One region of the Acidovorax radicis genome, then DNA from elsewhere that is predicted to be linked to it. Evidence: predicted binding sites of a transcription regulator. Region 1 holds the regulator's gene; each other region holds the start of a gene.
The links. Region 1 encodes FNR, which switches genes on or off when oxygen is low (the NO sensors DNR and NnrR bind a similar motif). Its sites were predicted from a motif close to TTGATNNNNATCAA; they were not measured.

Region 1 (2,266 bases):
GTTGGCAGCTCCGCCGAAATGATGCGTCGCTGCGGCTTGAAACGCTCAGGGAGATGGGCATAGGCGTAGAGCGCAATACGGTCAGGATGCAACTGTGCGACCTGTGCCAACGTGCGATCAAAAGACTCTGGGGTTTGGCGAGGCAACCCGTAGATCAGATCCACATTCACCGAGTCGAAGCCCAGCGAACGCGCTGATTCCACCAAAGAAAACACCTGCTCTGCCGGTTGTATGCGATGCACCGCCTTTTGCACCTCGGCATCAAAATCCTGCACACCGAAACTCAGCCGGTTAAAACCCAGCTCGTGCAGTAGCGCCAAGCGCTCGGCGTTGACAGTGCGCGGATCAACTTCAATGGAGTATTCGCCACCCGGTGCAAAGGCAAAACTGCGCTTGAGCATGGCCATGAGTTCGCGCAGGCCCGCGTCGGACAGGAATGTTGGCGTGCCACCACCCAAGTGCAACTGGCTTACCACCTGCCCGCCACCACAATGTGCAGTGTGCAGATCAATCTCACGGCTCAGATATCGCAGATAAACATCGGCGCGATCATGGTGCTTGGTGATGATCTTGTTGCATGCGCAGTAGTAACACAGCGACTCGCAGAACGGAATATGCACATACAGGGACAAAGGCAACGCTTTCGCCATCGTCCCGGACCGCCGTTGTTCGAGGGCAAGGACGTATTCATCTTGCCCAAAGGCCTCAACAAAACGGTCGGCGGTCGGATAAGAGGTATAGCGGGGCCCTGGCACGTCGAAACGGCGCAGAAGATCAGGCGAAACAGCGGTCATGAGAAGATATCCTTGCGTACATCCAAACTGTGCCGTACCCTTAGCTGCCCGTCCTTGACCTGCATCAATTGATCGCATGTGCCAAACAGCGACAATTTGATGCACGTCACCCGTACCATTGCGGTTGAGACCATGCCATCTCGTGCGGCGCTCGTATAGCGCTTGACACCCCAACCAGTTCACGTGCTTATGAACCCGCTCACCATCAAAGTCGCCTGTTCCAACTGCAATCTGCGGGAACTGTGCATGCCCGTTGGCTTGAATGAAGAGCAGCTCCAGCGCATCGACGAAGTGGTTGCTGTTCGCCGCAAGATAAAACGGGGCGGCACGCTGTTTCGCAATGGCGAAACATTCACTTCGCTGTATGCCATCCGAACGGGTTTCTTCAAGACCTGTGTCGCCACTGAAGATGGCCGCGACCAAGTTACCGGTTTTCAGATGGCTGGCGAGATCATCGGTCTCGACGGCATCGTCAATGATCACCACACCTGCGATGCCGTTGCACTCGAAGACGCCGAGGTCTGTGTAATGCCCTTTGACCGCATCGAAGAATTGTCCCGAGAGGTCACGGCCCTGCAGCACCATGTGCACAAGATCATGAGCCGCGAAATCGTGCGCGAGCACGGCGTGATGCTCCTGCTTGGCAGCATGCGTGCGGAAGAACGTCTTGCTGCGTTTCTTCTGAATTTGGTTCAACGCCTGCACGCTCGCGGTTTTTCGCAGTCTGAACTCGTGCTCCGCATGACACGTGAAGAAATTGGAAGCTATCTCGGGCTCAAACTCGAAACCGTCAGCCGGACGTTCTCCAAATTTGTGGAAGAAGGCGTTGTGGAGGTCAAACAGCGGCACGTCCGCATACTGGATACCGAGGCGCTCAAACGCATCGTCAATAGCCAACAGGCATGCCATTGACCCAGTCTGGGTAGCGAGATTCCTGCCGGTAGGCTGGGCTCCAGCCCATGACTGGTATTTTCAATAGTGCATCAGGAACATGCATTTGTCTTGCGACAGTCGTCTGGCCGCTCACCGTTAGGCACAGGACAGCGGTTCAGCTCGAACGGGGACAATGACAGCAGCGTCGTCAATGCGCCACTGGCCATTGTGATGATCCAGAATATAAAAAAGGCCAGGGTATAGACCCCTTCCCTAGAAAGCGCTAAGGGCTGCCCAAACCAGTGCAGATCCTGCGGATCCACCAATGCAAAAACGAGCATCTCCAGCACCCCTGCCATGAGAAATGCTGGCCATGCAATCCACATCAAGCGTTGCGTCCACATATACATCCCGTCTCTTTTTCATAGGGCCTGCCGCATGGGGGCATGACCGGTGTTTTGTGTTCAGCGGGGTTGATCTTGCACCGGGGTCGCGGCATGGTTACGCCCTTTCATGGCAGGTGCGAGACTTTTCTCAGGGGCTTTCAGCGTCTTGTTGATTTCGATGCCCTGTTGATAGTAATCCTCCGCCACGACCGG
Region 2 (2,266 bases), 1.6 Mb from region 1:
AAAGACATCGCGGACCGTGTTGCGCGGGGACGGATAGAGCTTGTACAGATCGGTTTGAATGGTTTGTGTGGCCATGGGCGTTGAGGGGAGCCTGTTTTAAAAACGCAGTGCGGGTACAGTGCGTGCGAATCGTACAGACAAACCTTTTTACCTATTTATGGCACGAAACAAAAGTGAATGGCCCGCCAAGGTGCTGGCGCTGGTGCGGGGCGGCAACCTGCCCGCCGCCATCGCGCAGATCAAGGTGGCCCCGACCGTTGGTGATGTCACGCGCCTGCAGGCCCTGCTGGCCCAGTTGCCGCCATCTGCCGCGTTAGTGCAGTTGCTCAAGGTGGTGGAGGAAGAGCGCGCATTGCTGGCGGCACCCCGCCTGCACCGGTCGCCGTGATCTCTCGTCCTCTTTTGTTGCCATCTGTCCCTTAGAGAGCCCTTGCCATGACCTTGCCCCACGTTTCCATACAGACCGGGGACTTTGACCTGTCCCGTGAGATCGCCGCCCTGCGCAGTGAAAACAAGGGGGTGGGCGCTGTGTGCAGCTTTGTGGGCACGGTGCGCGACCGCAATGAGGGTGATGCGGTGTCGTCCATGGAGCTGGAGCACTATCCCGGCATGACCGAGAAATCCATCGAAGCGATGGTGGCCGAGACGTTTCGCCGCTTTGATATTTTGGGCGCACGCGTGATCCACCGCGTGGGCTTGCTCCAGCCGCTGGACCAGATCGTCCTGGTGGCCGTGACCAGTGCCCACCGTGGGCAGAGTTTTCAGGCCTGCGAGTTCCTGATGGACTACCTCAAGACCCAGGCGCCTTTCTGGAAGAAAGAAGAAACCCCGCAGGGCGCCCGCTGGGTGGATGCGCGCGTGAGCGACGATGCGGCGCTGGCGCGCTGGGGCATTACGGCAAACAATGCCTGAATGCTCCTGAACTACCTCTGAGGCTGAGATGTTGAGTGAAATGGGCCTCTAGCGCTTGTTCATAAAGCGCGGATAGCTATCAAAAAGGTAGTGATTGAGGGCGGGGCCGCCGAGGTGATTCACTGACGCAAGTCAATCGGCAGGCCGGGGTACTGTCTTGAAATCAGGCACACACTGCCTCAAGTGCTGTGCAATTCGGAGGACATCCATCATGCGTCTCGACAAATTCACCACCAAGTTCCAGGAAGCCCTGAGCGATGCACAGACCATCGCCCTGGGCAATGACCACGCCTACATCGAGCCCGTGCACATGCTTGTGGCCATGCTCAAGCAGGACGATGGCCCCAAGGCGCTGTTGCAGCGCGCGGGTGCCAACGTGCCGGGGCTGCTGGCGGCGGCCGAGGCGGCCGTCAAGCGCCTGCCCCAGGTGCAAGGCAACGACCAGGTGCAAGGCGGCCCCGAGCTGGGCCGCGTGCTGCAGGCTACCGAGAAAGAGGCCATCAAGCGCGGCGACCAGTTCATCGCCAGCGAGCTGTTTTTGCTGGCCGTGATCGACAGCAAGGGCGAGGCGGCAAAAATAGCCAAGGACAACGGCCTCACGCGCAAGAGCCTGGAGGCCGCGATCGAAGCCGTGCGCGGCGGCCAGAAGATGGACAGTGCCGAGGCCGAAGGCCAGCGCGGCGCCTTGGCCAAATACTGCATGGACCTGACCGAGCGCGCCCGCATGGGCAAGCTCGACCCCGTGATCGGCCGCGACGACGAAATCCGCCGCGCCATCCAGGTGCTGCAGCGCCGCACCAAGAACAACCCCGTGCTGATCGGCGAGCCCGGCGTGGGCAAGACCGCCATCGTCGAAGGCCTGGCCCAGCGCATCGTGGCGGGCGAAGTGCCCGAAAGCCTCAAGGGCAAGCGTGTGCTGTCGCTTGACATGGCGGCGCTGCTGGCGGGCGCCAAGTTCCGGGGCGAGTTTGAAGAGCGCCTGAAAAGCGTGCTCAATGAGCTGGCCAAGGACGAAGGCCAGACCATCGTCTTCATCGACGAGCTGCACACCATGGTGGGCGCGGGCAAGGGCGAGGGCGCGATGGACGCGGGCAACATGCTCAAGCCTGCGCTGGCGCGTGGCGAGCTGCACTGCGTGGGCGCGACCACGCTCGACGAGTACCGCAAGTACATCGAAAAAGACGCTGCGCTGGAGCGCCGCTTTCAGAAAATCCTGGTGGGCGAACCTACGGTGGAGGCCACCATCGCCATCCTGCGTGGCCTGCAAGAAAAGTACGAAGTGCACCATGGCGTGGACATTACCGACCCGGCCATCGTGGCCGCGGCCGAGCTGAGCCACCGCTACATCACCGAC
Region 3 (2,266 bases), 1.9 Mb from region 1:
CACACCCTTATTTCGCCCCGGAACCCGCCCCCCGCGCCGATGTACTGGTGCTTGCAGGTGACGTGGGCTCGTACCAAGAAGGCTCACAGCTGGGCGATGAGGACTTTGGCCTCGCCCGGTTTTCGCCACTGCCACAGTATGCGGGCTGGCCCACCCCGGTGATTTTTGTGCCCGGCAACCATGAATATGACGCGCAGGACTTTGATGCCGCCCACCTGCGACTGCGCCAAACCTGTGATCGCCTCGGCATCCAATGGCTCGAACGCGAAACGTTGATCCTGGATGGCGTGCGATTTGTCGGTACAACCTTGTGGAGTGATTTTGATGCGCTCGCCGACCAAGCGGGCATCACCGACCTCGGGGCTCGCCTCAAACTGCGCGACAAGGCCTATCGCGCCGCGAACTTTTACCTGCGCAAAACCGATGGAACGCGGCACGGAGAGCCCTTTTTGGCCGAACCAATGCGCCAGCAGGCGCTGGTCTGCCAACAATGGCTTCGCGCCGCGCTGCAAGAACCTTTTACGGGCCCGACCGTGGTGGTCACCCATTTCGCGCCCAGCCTGCGCAGCGCCGACCCCCGCTATGGGCTGGTGCCGGGGACGGCGGGTTTTTGCAATGCGCTGGATGACCTGTTGCCCGATGCACAACTGTGGTTGCATGGCCATCTTCACGCACCCAGCGACTACCGGGCGCAGGGCACGCGCAGCGATGGCACCCCGTGGGAATGCCGCGTGATCGCCAACCCGCTGGGCTATGCGCGCAAGGGCGAGCAGGTGGCGTTCCAGCCGCAGTGTGTCGTGACCGTATGATCGGGCCGCGCGCCATGAGACCGCGCCGCGCAGAAAAAACATGACGCACATCAAGACAACAGGCATCCGCGCAGAGTAGTCTGACTCATCCCTTATTGGAGAACCTATGAACATCCTGCTTGCTGTCGATGGCAGCGCCTACACCAAGAAAATGCTGGCCTATCTGGCCACCCACGAAGAGCTGCTGGGCGGCACCCACACCTACACCGTGCTGACGGTTCAGCCCCCCTTGCCCCCGCGTGCCCGCGCCGCGCTGGGCAAGGAAGTGGTGGACAACTACCACGCCGAGGAAGCCGAAAAGATTCTTGCGCCCGTGTGCAAATTCCTGAGCCGCCATGGTGTGGACGCCAAGCGTACGGTCAAGGTTGGCGCGGTAGGCGAAACCATTGCCAAGGTGGCAGACACCGGCAGGTTTGACCTGCTGGTGATGGGGTCACACGGCCATGGCGCCATCGCCACATTGGTCATGGGCTCTGTGACGACACAGGTTCTGGCCAACAGCAAGGTGCCCTTGCTGATCGTGCGCTGAGTCTGCCGCGCCAGCCACAAACCGCTGCCAACGGCCGTGCTGACCCACCACGTGCTCTGGTCTCGGCGCGTTTATTGAAGGCCAAAGTGCCTGTCAACACGCCGTTATCGCCGTGCAGGGGCAAACCTTCACCGTCAGCGCAGGCCTGGTCACCACCGATCAGTGCACGCGCCAGAGCCACATCGTTGCGACCAACGTTTTCACCCGCAACGGCGTGATTCACGTGGTGGACAAGGTCATCTCGCCCAAATAGGCACGCGTTGGTGCGAGGCGCACGCAAGCGACAGGATGGAACAAAGCAAAAGAGCCCGGCATGCCGGGCTCTCTTTTTTGATTTACGAGCGTGCACAAGAGCCCGCTGATAACTACCTCGCAGACAGGCCGTCGAAACAGGTTCGCACGACCAGGTCGACAATCTCTGTGTCGGAGTGCTGGCCGCCCTCTTTGAGAAAACTCACCACCGGGTCGCATGCACGCGCATACAGCGTGTAAAGCACGACCAGCGGCGGCAATGCCGGGTCGATCACCCCTTGCGACTGGGCCTCGGTGATCCATCCGCCAATCTGGTCACTCACCGACACCAGTCCGTTGAGGTAATCCTTGTTGGCCATCAGGACCGCACGCAGCGTTGAATTGCGGCTGGGCAACAAAGGCATCTCGTTGGCCAACAAACGCTCCAGCGACCAACGCACCAGCTCGCGGAGCTTGTCAAGCGGCGGCATCTCGGCCGGCAGCCCCGCCAGATACGCCTGCACGCGTTCGAGGATCTGCACCATGGCAGCGCAGCACAACTCCTCCTTGCTGGAAAAGTGCTTATAGAGGCTGGCTTTGGCAATGCCCACGGCGTTGGCGACGTCGTCCATCGTCATCGCATCGAAGGCTTTTTCGCCCAACAGGCGGCAGGTGGCCTGAAGGATCGCGTCCTCGC

Region 2: a site for FNR is predicted at 1,035-1,048, ahead of clpB (ATP-dependent chaperone ClpB). Genes of this name have one in related genera too.
Region 3: a site for FNR is predicted at 850-863, ahead of KI609_RS00745 (universal stress protein). Genes of this name have one in related genera too.

What each region holds. Positions count from the first base shown of each region.
Region 1 is NZ_CP075184.1:3,284,705-3,286,970, forward strand. It holds gene hemN (oxygen-independent coproporphyrinogen III oxidase) at 1-794, opposite strand, end outside; gene fnr (fumarate/nitrate reduction transcriptional regulator Fnr) at 984-1,706, shown strand; gene KI609_RS15010 (hypothetical protein) at 1,778-2,071, opposite strand; gene KI609_RS15015 (FixH family protein) at 2,132-2,266, opposite strand, start outside.
Region 2 is NZ_CP075184.1:1,647,038-1,649,303, forward strand. It holds gene KI609_RS07525 (hypothetical protein) at 1-75, opposite strand, end outside; gene KI609_RS07530 (hypothetical protein) at 158-388, shown strand; gene KI609_RS07535 (molybdenum cofactor biosynthesis protein MoaE) at 436-912, shown strand; gene clpB (ATP-dependent chaperone ClpB) at 1,124-2,266, shown strand, end outside.
Region 3 is NZ_CP075184.1:169,422-171,687, reverse strand. It holds gene KI609_RS00750 (metallophosphoesterase) at 1-809, shown strand, start outside; gene KI609_RS00745 (universal stress protein) at 916-1,338, shown strand; gene KI609_RS00740 (fasciclin domain-containing protein) at 1,451-1,591, shown strand; gene KI609_RS00735 (TetR/AcrR family transcriptional regulator) at 1,704-2,266, opposite strand, start outside.